DNA from 2 places in the Streptomyces sp. PsTaAH-124 genome. Region 2 is predicted to be linked to the other one. Evidence: riboswitches for the same ligand, from Rfam matches in the RefSeq annotation. Region 2 holds a riboswitch; the other holds the start of a gene.
The links. Region 2 has a riboswitch for cyclic di-AMP ahead of B086_RS0101295 (M23 family metallopeptidase). Riboswitches for the same ligand answer to the same signal wherever they lie in the genome.
Positions count from the first base shown of each region.

Region 1 (7,443 bases), on a different contig from region 2:
ATCCGGTCATCGCCCGACAGCGCGGGGACCGTGTCCAGCAGCCGGTGGAGCGCCACCGCCGAACGCGCGGCGAGCAGCACCGTCGCCCGTCGCCCGTCGCCCGTCGCCCGTCGCCCGTCGCCCGTCGCCCGTCGCCCGTCGCCCGTCGCCCGTCGCCCGTCGCCCGTCGCCCGTCGCCCCAATGGTCAATCTTATCCGAGGACGGGCGGCCGGAAGAGCTGTTTGCGCAGGTCGGCGCCGGTTTTTCGGTGTCCTCGACAGACATGGTCCGATCGTACCGGGCACGGCGCCCCGGGGCGCCGAGTGATCCCTGCCGCACCTGTGGCCGGAGCGGGGTCCGCGGCCGGGCGCGACCGAGAGGATGGCGGCATGGGTGAATGGGGTATCGCGCTGATCGCCGCGGGCTCGGCGATCGTGGGCAGTGTGGTCACGGGCTGGTACGGCAGGAGCGCCGGGGTGCGGCAGGCCGAGGCGGCCCGGCACGCGGGCGACCGGCAGGCGGAGGCGCTGCTGGAGTCGGTGAGGATGACGCTGCGGGGCGCCGACGGCCAGCGCGCCGTCGCGCTCCGCAGGCAGGTCTACGCCGAGTTCCTGGGCGCCGCGGAGGCCAGGCTCCTGACCGAGCGGTCCGGCCGCGGCGGTGGTGGCGGTGATCACGAGCTGTCGCTCCAGCGGGCGTACGCCGGTGTCGTGCTCGAAGGGCCCCCGGAGGCGGCGGCCGCCGCGAACGGGCTGCTGGAGGGGCTGCGGCGGCACGACTCGCCGGACGAACTGCACCGCGCGAAGGCCGCCTTCGTCGAGGAGGCGCGGCGGGCGGTGGCCGCGCTCGGCAGGCCCTGACCGGCCCGGGGTGACACGCTCCGTACCCCGGTGACCCGGATCACAGCGGGCGGGTGCATAGAACCGGACCTGCCACTGTCTTGTTCCCAGATGTAGGCGACCGGCGGGAACGGGGACGGTGGGGATGCGGCAGGCTCTGGCCGGTGAGTTCGACGAGTTCGTGGCGGCCCGCTGGTCGGCGCTGCTCCACCTCGCCCGGCTGCTCACCGGCGGTGACCGGCACCGTGCGGAGGACCTGGTGCAGGACGCCTTCGTCAAACTCTGGTTCGTGTGGCCGAAAGTGGCCCACGAGGCGCCGGAGGCGTACGTACGCAAGGTGATGGTCCGGGCGGCGGCCCGTTCCGCGCGGCGGCGCTGGTGGGGCGAGCGCCCCGTCGACCAGGTGCCCGAGACGGCGATGGCGGGCGATGTGTCCGCGACCGTGGCCGAGCGCTCGCGGCTGGAGGCGGCACTCGCCCGCCTGCCGCCGCGGCAGCGGGCCGTGGTGGTGCTGCGCTACTGCCAGGACCTCTCCGAGAGCCAGGTGGCGGACGCGCTGGGCTGCCCGCTGGGCACGGCCCGCTCGCACGCCGCGCGCGGAGTGGCGCGCCTGAGGCAGCTCCTGGACGACGTCAGCGAGTCGGTGGGGTGAAGGAGAGGACCATGGACGACGACTTCGAACGGCGGCTGGCGCGGCTGATGCGCGCGCCGCAGGAGCACACGCCCTTCGAGCCCCGGCACCGCGCCCGCCTGTGGGAGGGCGTACGGGCGCGCCGCCGGGCGCGCGCGGCGCAACGGGCCGTCGGCTCGCTGCTGGCGGTCGCCGGGGCGGGCCTCGGACTGTTCCTCCTGCCCGGCACCCGCGTCGGCGTGGAACCCGGCACGGCCCCGCCGCGCCCCGCGGTGAGCCCCCTGTCCTCGCCGTTCTCCCCGCGGGCGGACCCGGACCGGACAGCGTCGCCCAGCCTCTCCCCGAGCGACCCCCCTTCGGAAGCCTCTTCGGGCTCCCCTTCCCGGGCCGCCACGACCCTCCCGCCGGCCACGGCCGGGGGCTCCTCCTCGCCCTCGTACGCCCCGGCGTCCCGGACCACGCCCCCGTCCGGCGGCACCAGTGGCACCGCCGGGCACGGGTAGTCCACGCGCGTGTCCCGGGCCCAGCCGCAGCGCCGACCGCAGCCGCCTCCCCCACCGCCCGCCCGGCCCCTCTCAGGAACGGACGCCCGATGACCACGACCCTGCCCACGACCGAGACCCCGGGCGCCCCCGGGCCGGGCGGCGGCCCCCGCGGACCGGGCTCCGCCCCCGCCGCCGGGGCCGAAGCCGGCCCGGGAGGCCGGCCGCACGGGCGGCGGCGGACGCCCGGCCGGGTGGCGGAGCGCATACGCGGCCGGATACCGGAGCGGATACGCGGCCGGATACCCGACCGCACACCGCACTGGCTGTCCGGCCGCCTCACCCCGGCCGACCTCCGCGTCCTGCGCCTCTACCTCTTCACCCGCCTCGGCCTCGGCCTCGTCGCCTACGCCAGCGCCTGGCTGGCCCCCGGCGGCACCGCCGACCGGACCCCCGCCACCTGGCTCTCCCGCTGGGAGCAGTGGGACTGGGTCCACTACCGGCGGATCGCCGAGTACGGCTACTTCGACGCGTTCCCGGGCATCGACGTCCCGCACGACAACCGGGTGGCGTTCTTTCCCGGCTTCCCGCTCCTGCTGCGCGCCGTCCATACCGTCGTCCCCGACTGGACCGCGGCCGGGCTGCTGATCTCCCTGGTGAGCGGGGCGGTGGCCGTGGTGGCGCTGGGCCGGATCGCCGCTCTCGGCCGCCCGGACGGCGGCGAGGCGGGCCCGCGGGCCGCCACCTTCCTGCTGTTCTCGCCCGCCGCGGTGTTCCTGGCCGCCGGCTACACCGAGTCGCTGTTCCTCGCCCTGGCGCTCCCCGCCTGGCTCGCGGCCAAGCGCGGCAACTGGCCGCTCGCCGGGCTGCTCGGCGCGGCGGCCACCACCGTCCGGGTCAGTGGTCTGTTCCTGGCCGCCGCGCTCGCCGTCGAACTCCTGCTCGCCGTACGCGCGCAGGCTCGGGCGGACGGCTCGGACGGCTCGGACGGCTCGGACGGCTCGGACGGCGCGCCGCTCGCCCGTCGGCTGCTCCCGCTCGGCTGGTGCCTGCTGCCCGCCGTGCCCGCCGCCGTCTACACCGGCTACCTGCGGGCGCACACCGGTGACTGGATGGCCTGGAAGCACGCCGAGGAACGCGGCTGGTACCGGGACTTCCACACCCCCGCCGAGTCCCTCCGCAACACCTGGCACAACGCCTTCGGCCACCTCCAGAGCACCGGGTACGCCGTCGAGTTCCAGCTGGAGCTGGCGGCCATGGCGGTCGGGGTGCTGCTGCTCGCCGTGCTGCTGGTCCGCCGCCGCTGGCCGGAGGCCGTGTTCATCGCCCTCAACCTGTGGGCCCTGGGCACGTCCTACTGGTACCTCTCCGTGCCCCGCGCCACCCTGATCTGGTGGCCGCTGTGGACCGGCCTGGCCCACTGGAGCCTGCGGCGGCGCTGGGTGAAGGACGCGTACGTCGGGGTGGTCGCGCCGCTGACGGCGGTGCTCGCGGTGACGTTCACCTCGGGACACTGGACCGGGTGACGCCACCGGGCCGGTGCCCCGCCGGGGGACGTACGCGCCCGGACCCAGGGGCGGACGGTGAGGTTCCGGACGGGGCCGCGAGGATGGACGGGTAGAAACCGAGCGCCCCCACGCCTCCGAGTCCGTCCGCCTCCGAGAAAGAGTGCGCCCCGATGCCCCTGCCCCATGTCCTGCTGTCCGCCGCCGTCTCCCTGGACGGCTGCCTGGACGACACCGGTCCCGACCGCCTGCTGCTGTCCGGCGCCGCCGACTTCGACCGGGTCGACGCGGTGCGGGCCGCCTCCGACGCCATCCTCGTCGGCGCCGGCACCCTGCGCGCCGACAACCCCCGCCTGCTGGTCAACGCGCCCGAGCGCCGCGCGGCCCGGGTCGCCGCCGGCCGGGCGGAGCATCCGCTGAAGGTCACGGTCACCGCCACCGGCGAGCTGGACCCGCGGGCGCGCTTCTGGCACACGGGCGGCGAGAAGGCCGTCTACACGACCGACGAGGGCGCCGAACGGCTGCGCCGCGCGGGCGTCGGTACGGCCCCCGGATCCGAGGATCCCGATGCCGCGTCCCCCGCCACCGCCCCCGTCCCCGCCACCGGCGCCGCCTCCGTCTCCGTAGTCCCGCTGGGCGCGGCGCTCGACTGGCGGCGCCTGCTGGAGCATCTGCACGACGTGCGCGGGGTGCGCCGGCTCATGGTCGAGGGCGGCGGCACGGTGCACACCCAGTTGCTGAGGCAGCAGCTCGCCGACGAGCTCCAGCTCGTGGTCGCGCCGCTGATCGTGGGGGACCCGGCGGCGCCGCGCCTGTTCGGGCCGGGCGCGTACCAGGCCGGACGGCTGCGGCTGCTGGAGACCCGGGCCCTCGGGGACGTCGTCCTCATGCGCTACGAGCCCACGGCCCCCGGCACCGGGACCGGCGCCGTGCCCGCCGACCGGCACTGGCTGCGGATCGCCTGCGAGCTGGCCGCGCAGTGCCCGCCCTCGCGCACGGCGTTCAGCGTGGGCGCGGTGGTGGTCGCGGCGGACGGCACCGAGCTGGCCCGGGGCCACTCGCGGGAGGCCGGTGACCCGGTGGTGCACGCGGAGGAGGCCGCGCTCGCCAAGGTCGACCCGGTGGACCCGCGGCTGCCCGGGGCCACGGTGTACAGCAGCCTGGAACCGTGCGCCCGACGCGCCTCCCGGCCGCGGCCGTGCGCCCGGCTGATTCTGGACGCGGGGGTGCGGCGGGTCGTCACGGCGTGGCGGGAGCCGGACACCTTCGTGGAGTCCGCCGACGGCTCCGGGGTGCTGGCGGCAGAGGGCGCGGACGTCGTGGTGCTGCCGGAGTTCGAGGCCCTGGCCAAGGAGCCGAACCGGCACCTGCCGTAACGCGTGTGCAATCCACCCCGCAGGTGAGGTACAGTTATCTCAACGACGCGGGGTGGAGCAGCTCGGTAGCTCGCTGGGCTCATAACCCAGAGGTCGCAGGTTCAAATCCTGTCCCCGCTACTGAAGACTCAGGGCCGGAATCCGGAAACGGATTCCGGCCCTGAGTGTTTTCCGGGCTTCCGGCGGTCTTCCGTGGTTCTCTGCTGCGGTCTTCTGCGCTATTCCGGCTCCCGGTCGCCCCTTGGCCGATGTCACCTCGCGTGACCGGCCCGTGCCCGTCCGCATAACAACTGACACACCATCACTTCTCTCGTGGGCGTCCGCGCCGTCGTCGCGCGCCGGAAATGGCCTGAAGTTCAGTCAACTCGCCCTGGTTTCGTCATCTCTGGGGTGTACGTCTTGGCCAAAAAGGTTTAATGATCAAGGCGGGCGGCTTGGAATCGGAGGCCCGGGTCTATTAACGTTCGATAACGCAGCGCGGTCGTCCCAGCCGTCATCAGAGGCGGCTCCGTGCGCGCGCGCCGAATCCCGCAAGGGAACCGGGGAACCACCAATTTGGGGTGAATCGGGCATCATCCGCCGTATGTGTACGGCCGGTTGACGCGCGTAGGAGACCTTCCCGCTCCGAACCCGTCAGCTAACCCGGTAGGCGAGACGGAAGGAAAGGAGCACGCCCGCGTGGCGTCCAACCGGCCTGCCCCAGAAGCCCCGTTCATGCCGAGCCAGCGCACCGATTCCTTCGGCTACGGCGGCCGGACCCCCGACGAGGGCCCCGTGGAGGAGTGGAACCCCACCGAGGACTCCCTCCGCCCCGTGCGCGGCCGGCACCGCGTCGCCAAGCAGCGCGGCGGCGGGCTGGCCCGCAGCTCCACCGTGCTCGGCGTGGGCGTCATAGCGGCCGTCGGCGCGGGCGGCATGGCCAGCGCCAACACCGGCAAGCCGCCGGTCGCGATCTCGCTGCCCGACGTGCCGGACCTGCACGCGCTGCCCGCCTCCGTGGGCTCCCTCTTCGACGGCGGCTCCGCCAAGGAGCGCCACGAGGGCTCCGCCACCGCGCTCAGCGACGTCACCGCCGCACCGGCCGGGACGACGGCCGCTCCCCGTGCCGCGTCCGGCGCGGGCGAGGCGCTGCGCAACCGGATCATGGCCCAGGCCGAGCAGCAGCAGGCCCAGGTCGCGGCCAGGGCCGAGGCCGCCACCGAGCAGGCCGCCGTCCAGCGCGCCGCCCGGCAGGCGGACGAGGCCGCCGCCGAGGCGAAGCAGGAGGCCGAGGCCAAGGCCGCCGCCGAGAAGAAGAAGGCGGAGGAGGAGGCCCGGAAGAAGGCCGAGGCGGCGCGGCTGGCGGAGCTGGCCAAGCAGTACACGCTGCCGACCTCCTCGTACACGATCACCTCCACCTTCGGCCAGGCCGGCTCCATGTGGTCCTCCGGGCACCACACCGGCCTCGACTTCGCCGCGCCCACCGGCACCCTGATCAAGGCGATCCACAGCGGCACCGTCACCGAGGCCGGCTGGGCGGGTGCCTACGGCTACCGCACGATCCTCACCCTGGACGACGGCACCGAGCTGTGGTTCTGCCACCAGTCGTCGATCAGCGTGAGCGCCGGGCAGAAGGTCGCCACCGGCGAGGTCATCGGCCGGGTCGGCGCCACCGGCAACGTCACCGGTCCGCATCTGCACCTGGAGGTCCACCCGGGCGGTCAGGCGTCCGGCATCGACCCGATGGCCTGGCTCCAGGCCAAGGGCCTCACCCCCTGATGCCCTGTCCGTCCGCCTGATCCCCCGATCCCTTGATCCCCCGGGCCGGGGGGGGGGCATGGCTGCGGGCGCGTCGCCAGCCGTCCGGGTGGTTTGCGCAAGCTTTGCGCCCGGGACCGGCGGGGCGCGGAATGGGCTGCTCCGCCGGGGGCGTTGATGGATCACATGACTTCTCTGCACAAGCTGGGCTCGTCCGACCTCGAGGTCTTCCCGCTCGCCCTCGGCGGCAACGTCTTCGGCTGGACCGCCGACCAGGAGCGGTCCTTCGCCGTCCTGGACGCCTACACGGCGGCCGGCGGCAACTTCCTGGACACCGCCGACTCCTACTCGGCCTGGGTGGAGGGCCACCGGGGCGGCGAGTCCGAGACGATCATCGGCAAGTGGATCAAGGAGCGCGGCAACCGCTCCGACGTCGTCGTCGCCACCAAGGTCAGCCAGCACCCCGACTTCCAGGGCCTGTCCGCCGCCAATATCAAGGCCGCGGCCGACGCCTCCCTCAAGCGGCTGGGCACCGACCACATCGACCTGTACTACACGCACTTCGACCGGCCCGAGGTGCCCGTCGAGGAGATCATCGGCGCCCTGGACGAACTGGTGCGGGCGGGCAAGGTGCGGTACATCGCCGCCTCCAACATCTCCGCCGAGCGCCTGAAGGAGTCCCTGGACTTCTCCGAACGCGAGGGTCTGGCCTGCTACGTCGCGCTCCAGCCGCACTACAACCTGGTCTCCCGGGACACCTACGAGGGCGCTCTGCGGGACCTCGCCGAGCGGGCGGGCCTGGCGGCGGTGCCGTACTACGCGCTGGCGGCGGGCTTCCTGACGGGCAAGTACCGGCCCGGCACGACGGTCGACAGCCCGCGCGCGCAGGGCGC
Region 1 covers NZ_KB892163.1:238,416-245,858, forward strand. Annotated here, with positions in the region: gene B086_RS0110740 (hypothetical protein) at 1-80, opposite strand, end outside; gene B086_RS0110745 (hypothetical protein) at 370-840, shown strand; gene B086_RS0110750 (SigE family RNA polymerase sigma factor) at 965-1,471, shown strand; gene B086_RS39720 (hypothetical protein) at 1,483-1,953, shown strand; gene B086_RS0110760 (mannosyltransferase family protein) at 2,043-3,458, shown strand; gene B086_RS0110765 (dihydrofolate reductase family protein) at 3,611-4,813, shown strand; tRNA gene B086_RS0110770 (tRNA-Met) at 4,860-4,933, shown strand; cyclic di-AMP (ydaO/yuaA leader) riboswitch at 5,323-5,480, shown strand; gene B086_RS0110775 (M23 family metallopeptidase) at 5,492-6,571, shown strand; gene B086_RS0110780 (aldo/keto reductase) at 6,737-7,443, shown strand, end outside.
Region 1: linked by a shared signal. The riboswitch ahead of B086_RS0110775 (M23 family metallopeptidase) and the one ahead of B086_RS0101295 (M23 family metallopeptidase) in region 2 are both predicted to bind cyclic di-AMP.

Region 2 (7,443 bases):
CGTGAGGCCCTCCCCGCGGTCCAGGAGGCCGGTGATGAGCGCGGCGGCGCCCTTCTCGTCGATGTCCTCGTACTCCGGCACCTTGCCCGGTTCGGCCGCCTCGCGCCGCCACTGCCCGTAGCGCACCGCCTCGGCGAGCGCCCGCACGGCCCGCTCGGCGGCGGGGTAGGCGGGGATGAGGCGGGGGGCGGGTGTCTCCGGGTCTCCGGGTGTCTCCGGGCCAGGGGGTGTCTCCGGGGCAGGGGGTGTCTCCGGGCCCGGTGGGGTGCTTGTGGCCGCGGTGGCTTCCGCGTCCGGCGGGACGCCGGGGGTACCGGTGACCGCGGAGGCACCCGGGAGCGGAGGCTGCTGCGGAAGGGAGCCGCCGGGCTGGGGGCCCGTGCTGGCCGCCGCCGACAGGGCCTCGGCGAGGCCGCCCAGCTCGACGTGGACGACGAGGACCGGCTTGGCCGGGTTCGCCAGGGCGGCCGAGCGCAGCGCCCCGGCGAGGGCGGCGTCCTGCGCGGCGCCCTCCCCCACGGCCGGGATCGCGGTGACGACGACCGCGTCGCTGCTCTCGTCGGCCAGCGCCCGCGCCAGCGCGGCGCGGAAGTCCTCCGCCGAGGCGGCCGTCGTCAGGTCGTGCGGCGGCTGCGGCCGCAGCCCCTCGGCCAGGCAGCGGTCGTAGGTGAGCACGCCCAGCGACTCGGAGTTGCCGAGGATCGCCACCCGCGCTCCGGCGGGCAGCGGCTGCCGGGCCAGCAGCAGCCCGGTGTCGACCAGTTCGGTGATGGTGTCCACCCGGATCACCCCGGCCTGGCGCAGCAGCGCGGACACCGTCGCGTGCGGCAGCCGGGTCGCGCGCACGGCGTGGCCCTGCGGGGCGCCCGCGGCCTGCACCACCACCAGCGGCTTCACCGCCGCCGTGCGCCGGGCCAGCCGGGTGAACTTGCGCGGGTTGCCGATGGACTCCAGGTACATCAGCGCCACATCGGTGCCGGGGTCGTCGTACCAGTACTGGAGGACGTCGTTGCCCGAGACGTCCGCGCGGTTGCCCGCCGAGACGAAGGTGGAGACGCCGGTCACACCGGTGACCCCGCCGCCGCGCCGGTGCAGCCGGGAGAGCAGGGCGATGCCGATGGCCCCGGACTGGGTGAACATGCCGATCCGGCCGGGCCGCGGCATCTCGGGGGCGAGCGAGGCGTTGAGCCGGACGCCGGGCGCGGTGTTGATGATCCCGAAGGCGTTCGGGCCGATGATCCGCATACCGTACGCGCGTGCCTGCCGGACAAGGGACCGCTGCCGCTCGCGGCCCTCGGGCCCGCTCTCCGCGTACCCGGCGGAGATCACGACGAGCCCCTGCACCCCGTGCTCGCCGCACTCGGCGACCACCTCGGGGACCCGGTCGGCCGGTACGGCGACCACGGCGAGGTCGACCGGCTCCGCGATCTCCCGCACCGAGCGGTGGGCGGGCACCCCGTCGATCTCCGCGCGCTCCGGCTCGAAGGCGCGGTTGACGGCGTACAGCGGGCCGGTGAACCCGGCCTCGCGCAGATGGCCGAGGATGCCGCGGCCCACGCTCGCGGGGCCGCGGCCGACGCCGATCACGGCGACCGAGCCGGGCAGCAGCAGCCGCCGCACCGAGCGCCCCTCCGCGCGCTGCTCCCGCGCGCGCTGCACGGCCAGCGAGCGGTCCGTCGGCTCGATGTCGAACTCCAGTCGGACGACACCGTCCTCGAAGCTGCGCTTCTGGGTGTACCCGGCGTCGGTGAACACCTTGATCATCTTGGTGTTCGCGGGCAGCACCTCGGCGGAGAAGCGGCGGATGCCGCGCTCGCGGGCGACGGCCGCGATGTGCTCCAGCAGGGCGGAGGCGACCCCGCGCCCCTGGTGGGCGTCCTGCACCAGGAAGGCGACCTCGGCCTCGTCGCCGGGCGCCGGGCCGGGCGCTCCGGCGGGGCCGATGCGGTCGTAGCGTACGGTGGCGATGAACTCGCCGCCGACGGTGGCCGCGAGCCCCACCCGGTCCACGAAGTCATGGTGCGTGAAGCGGTGGACGTCCTTGGCGGACAGGCGCGGGTAGGGCGCGAAGAAGCGGTAGTACTTGGACTCGTCCGACACCTGCTCGTAGAAGCTGACCAGCCGGTCGGCGTCCTCGGCGGTGATGGGCCGGATCCGTGCCGTGCCCCCGTCGCGCAGCACCACGTCGGCCTCCCAGTGGGCGGGGTACGCATGCCGGTCCGACGAGGTCTGCATGGGGCCCAGCGTACGGCTCGCCCCCGGGCGGCGGCGCGAGGCGGTGTGTGGCGTACCCACACGGTGCCGCACGTATGGGAAACTGGTCTAGACAACCTGCTACACCTGAAGGGCAGCATCACATGGCTGAGCGCCGCGTCAACGTCGGCTGGGCCGAGGGTCTCCACGCCCGCCCCGCTTCCATCTTCGTCCGGGCCGCCACGGCCGCAGGGGTCCCCGTGACGATCGCCAAGGCCGACGGCAACCCCGTCAACGCGGCCTCCATGCTGGCCGTGCTCGGCCTGGGCGCGCAGGGTGGCGAGGAGGTCGTCCTCGCCTCCGACGCCGAGGGCGCGGAGGCCGCCCTGGAGCGGCTGGCCAAGCTGGTCGCCGAGGGCCTGGAAGAGCTTCCCGAGACCGTCTGAGCGGCCGGAGGGAACACACAGCGCGTCCGGGAACCGCGTCTCCCCCTGCGGGGCGGCGCGGTTTTCGTGTGTCCGCGTGAATTCCCCGTGCCGGGAGCGGAAAGGGGGACGCGGATATCGGGGCAGAATTCCTTGCCGGTCTCTTCCGGTCCTTGCCTGTCCTTTTCTACGGCACGCGTGTTAATTCCGTGCGCTCGATGTGTTGACGGAATGTTTCCGGGCACTCGCACGCTGCGCGGCGGTGATCCGCTCGGTGTGCTGGGCGGTCAGGGCGCGTGCGTGTGCGGCGTCGCCGCGTGCCACCGCGTCGACGATCGCCCCGTGTCCGGCCCAGGTCTCGGCCGGGTCGGCGGGGTCCGGCGCCCCGTACATCCAGGTGATCTTGTGCCGCAGCTGGGCCAGGGCGGCGGTCAGCGCAGGGCTGCCGCAGGACTGGGCCAGGGTCTCGTGGAACCAGGCGGCCAGGGACCGCAGCTCCTCGCCGCCCCCGCCCGCGGCCCGCTCCTGACCGAGCCTGACCAGGCCGCGCAGCACCTTCAGATGGCCCTCGGTGCGCCGCTGGGCGGCCCGCTCGGCGCCCAGCGGCTCCAGCAGCAGGCGCATCTCCAGCAGGTCGGCGCCCTCCTGCTCGGTCGGCTCGGCGACGCACGCGCCCGCGTGCCGCCGGGTCACCACGAAGCCCTCGGCCTCCAGGGTGCGCAGGGCCTCGCGCACCGGGACGCGCGAGACGCCGTAGCGGCGGGCCAGGACCTCCTCGGTGAGCCGGCTGCCGCGCTCGTGCACCCCGGCGACGATGTCGTCCCGGATCGCCGTGCACACCGACTGCGCCGGAACACGCATGTCCGACCTCCGTATCCCGTCCCGTGGCCGTGGTCGTGTCCATGGCCGTGTCCATGGCCGTGGCGCGCCCGTGGCGGACACGCCGCGGACGCGCATTCCGACGACTCTAGAACAATGCGCGGGAATTTCCGACGGCGTGACGGAATCCAGGGATATTTTTTGGACAGCCGGGATGCAGTGCGGCGGAGAAGAATACGGAGCGTGCCCGGAGCCGGAATTCAGACCTGCACGCCGTGCGTGCGGAGGTAGGCGATCGGGTCGACGTCCGAGCCGTACTCCGCGCCGGTGCGCGCCTCGAAGTGCAGATGCGGACCGGTGACGTTGCCCGTGGAGCCCGACACCGCGATCTGCTGGCCCGCGACGACCTGCTGGCCCACCGTGACGCCGATGGACGACAGATGGCCGTACTGGGTGTACATGCCGTCGGCCATCCTGATGACGACCTGGTTGCCGTACGCCCCGCCCCAGCCGGTCTCCACCACGGTGCCGACGCCGACCGCGTGGACGGGGGTTCCGGTCGCGGCGTGGAAGTCGATGCCGGTGTGCGAGCCGGAGGACCACAGCGAGCCGCCGGTCTTGTAGCCGGTGGAGACGTAGGAGCCGGCGATGGGCGGCACGAAGGTGTTGAGGCGCTTGCGCTCGGCCTCGCGGTCGGCCCGCTCCTTGGCCTCGCGCGCCTGCTCGGCGCGCTCGGCGGCCAGCTTGCGCGCGGCCTGCTCGGCCTGCTTCTGCTGGGCGGCCTCCCACTGGGCGGCGGCCTGCGCGTCGACCCGCTCGGCGACGGTGTCGCCGAGGCTGATGACCGGGGTGAGGCCGGTGTCCGCGGGGGCGGGGGTCTCGGCGGCGAGTGCCGGGGAGGCGGCGAGGGTGCCGATGACGCCGGTGGTGGTGAGGGCAGCGACACCCGCCGCGCGGGCGGTGGTGCGCTGCACCCGGCCGGGACGGCGGTGCTTCCCGGTGGCGCGCGTGAACGCCATGTGGTGGCTGGTCCTTTCCTTCCCTCTCGCCTACCGGGTTAGCTGACGGGTTCGGAGCAGGAAGGTCTCCTACGGGTGCCGTGCTCGGCGCACGGTGCCCGATTCACCCCAGGGACTGAGTGGGTCCCCGGCTCCCCTGGCTCGCGCCGTACGGGGACTCGGCGATGACTGTCCGGTGCCGCGGCTGCGGCGCACTGCCCGACGAACAGTCGGACCGACGCTAGACGGAGCCGCGTTCCGCACCCAAACAGATCCGGGATTTTGTAGCGCACGCCACAGGGCAGACAGGGCGCCTCCTGCCCAATACGGACATGCCGGGGCCCCGGTGACACTCCGGTCACCGGGGCCCCACGCGCGCGCGTGCCGCGCGATGCGTCCTACTCGGCGGCGACCACGGTCACCGGGCCGACGCCGAGCGCCTCGACCGGCTCCTTGATCTGCGCCGCGTCCCCGACGAGCACCGTCACCAGGCGGTCCACCGGGAAGGCGCTGACGACCGCGGCGGTCGCCTCCACCGTGCCGGTCTGCGCGAGCTGCTGATAGAGCGTCGCCTGGTAGTCGTCGGGCAGGTGCTGCTCGACCTGGTCGGCGAGTGTGCTCGCCACGGCGGCGGCCGTCTCGTACTTGAGCGGCGCCACCCCCACCAGGTTCTGCACGGCCACGTCCCGCTCGGCCTCGGTGAGCCCCTCGGCGGCGAGCTTGCGCAGCACCGTGAAGAGGTCGTCCAGGGCCGGTCCGGTGTTCGGCGTGTCGACCGAGCCGCTGATGGCGAGCATGGCCGCGCCGGTGCCGTCGGGCGCCGAGCGCAGCACCTGGCCGAAGGACCGCACGCCGTAGGTGTAGCCCTTCTCCTCGCGCAGGACGCGGTCCAGACGGGAGGTCAGGGTGCCGCCCAGGCAGTAGGTGCCGAGCACCTGGGCGGGCCACACGCGGTCGTGCCGGTCGGGTCCGATCCGGCCGATGAGCAGCTGGGTCTGGACGGCGCCGGGACGGTCCACGATCACCACGCGGCCGGTGTCGTCGGCGGTGACCGGCGGCACCGGACGCGGCTCGGCCGGTGAACCGGTCCAGGCGCCCAGGGTCTCGCCGAGCAGCTCGTCGAGGTCGATGCCGGTGAGGTCGCCGACGACCACGGCGGTGGCCGTGGCCGGGCGCACGTGCCGGTCGTAGAAGGCGCGGACCGCGGCGGCGTCGACGGCGGCGACGGTCTCCTCGGTGCCCTGGCGCGGGCGCGACATGCGGGCGGTGGCCGGGAACAGCTGCCGGGACAGCTCCTTGGCGGCCCGGCGGGAGGGGTTGGCCAGCTCGTGCGGGATCTCGTCGAGCCGGTTGCGCACCAGCCGCTCGACCTCGGACCCGGCGAACGCGGGCGCCCGCAGCGCGTCGGAGAGCAGCGCGAGCCCCTTGGCCAGCCGGGAGACCGGGACCTCCAGGCTGAGCCGTACGCCGGGGTGGTCGGCGTGCGCGTCCAGGGTGGCGCCCGCCCGCTCCAGCTCGGCGGCGAAGTCCTCGGCGGAGTGCTTGTCGGTGCCCTCGGAGAAGGCCCGCGCCATGATCGTGGCGACGCCGTCCAGGCCGGCCGGCTCGGCGTCCAGGGGCGCGTCGAGGAGCACCTCGACGGCGACGACCTGCTGGCCGGGGCGGTGGCAGCGCAGCACCGTGATGCCGTTGTCCAGGGTGCCGCGCCCGGGGGCCGGGAACGCCCACGGCCTGGCCTCGCCGGCCTCGGGGCGGGGGTGGAACTCCATGGTGGCCAGCTCGGTCACTTCGCCGTCTCCTCGGTGTCGTCCTGGGCGTCGGGGGTGTCGTCCTGGGCCTCGGGGGCGGTCGGCTCGTAGACGAGGACCGCGCGGTTGTCGGGGCGCAGCCGGGCCTTGGCGACCTCCTGGACCTCCTCGGGCGTCACCTCCAGGACGCGCCGGACGGCGGTGAGGGCGAGCTGCGGGTCGCCGAACAGGACGGCGAAGCGGCACAGTTCGTCGGCGCGGCCCGCGACCGTGCCGAGCCGGTCCAGCCACTCGCGCTCCAGCTGGGCCTGGGCCCGCTCCAGTTCCTCGGCGGTGGGGCCCTCCGCGGCGAAGCGGGCCAGCTCCTCGTCGATGGCGGCCTCGATGACGGGGACCTCCACGTCACCGGAGGTCTTGACGTCGAGCCAGCCCAGGGAGGGCGCGCCCGCCAGCCGCAGCAGGCCGAACCCGGCGGCCACGGCGGTGCGGTCGCGGCGCACCAGCCGGTTGTAGAGCCGGGAGGACTCGCCGCCGCCCAGGACGGTCAGGGCGAGGTCGGCGGCGTCGCACGCGCGCGTGCCGTCGTGCGGGAGGCGGTAGGCGGCCATCAGGGCGCGCGCCGGGACCTCCTCCTCGACGACCTCGCGCAGCTGTTCGCCCATCACCTCGGGCAGCGAGCCGTCGCGGGGCTCGGGCTTGCCGTCGTGGGAGGCGATGGAGCCGAAGTACTTCTCGATCCAGGCGAGCGTCTGCTGCGGGTCGATGTCGCCGACGACCGACAGCACGGCGTTGTTGGGCGCGTAGTACGTGCGGAAGAACGCGCGGGCGTCCTCCAGGGTGGCCGCGTCCAGGTCGGCCATGGACCCGATCGGCGTGTGGTGGTACGGGTGGCCCTCCGGGTAGGCGAGGGCGGTGAGCCGCTCGAAGGCCGTGCCGTAGGGGACGTTGTCGTAGCGCTGGCGGCGCTCGTTCTTGACGACGTCGCGCTGGTTCTCCATCGACTCGTCGTCCAGGGCGGCGAGCAGGGAGCCCATGCGGTCGGCCTCCAGCCAGAGCGCCAGCTCCAGCTGGTGGGCGGGCATGGTCTCGAAGTAGTTGGTGCGCTCGAAGCTGGTGGTGCCGTTCAGCGAGCCGCCGGCGCCCTGCACCAGTTCGAAGTGGCCGTTGCCCGTCACCTGGGCCGAGCCCTGGAACATCAGGTGCTCGAAGAGATGGGCCAGGCCGGTGCGCCCCTTCACCTCGTGGCGGGAGCCGACGTCG
Region 2 covers NZ_KB892157.1:314,613-322,055, forward strand. Annotated here, with positions in the region: gene B086_RS0101280 (bifunctional GNAT family N-acetyltransferase/acetate--CoA ligase family protein) at 1-2,235, opposite strand, end outside; gene B086_RS0101285 (HPr family phosphocarrier protein) at 2,358-2,639, shown strand; gene B086_RS0101290 (GntR family transcriptional regulator) at 2,820-3,479, opposite strand; gene B086_RS0101295 (M23 family metallopeptidase) at 3,698-4,456, opposite strand; cyclic di-AMP (ydaO/yuaA leader) riboswitch at 4,469-4,630, opposite strand; gene B086_RS0101300 (M16 family metallopeptidase) at 4,834-6,222, opposite strand; gene B086_RS0101305 (M16 family metallopeptidase) at 6,219-7,443, opposite strand, start outside.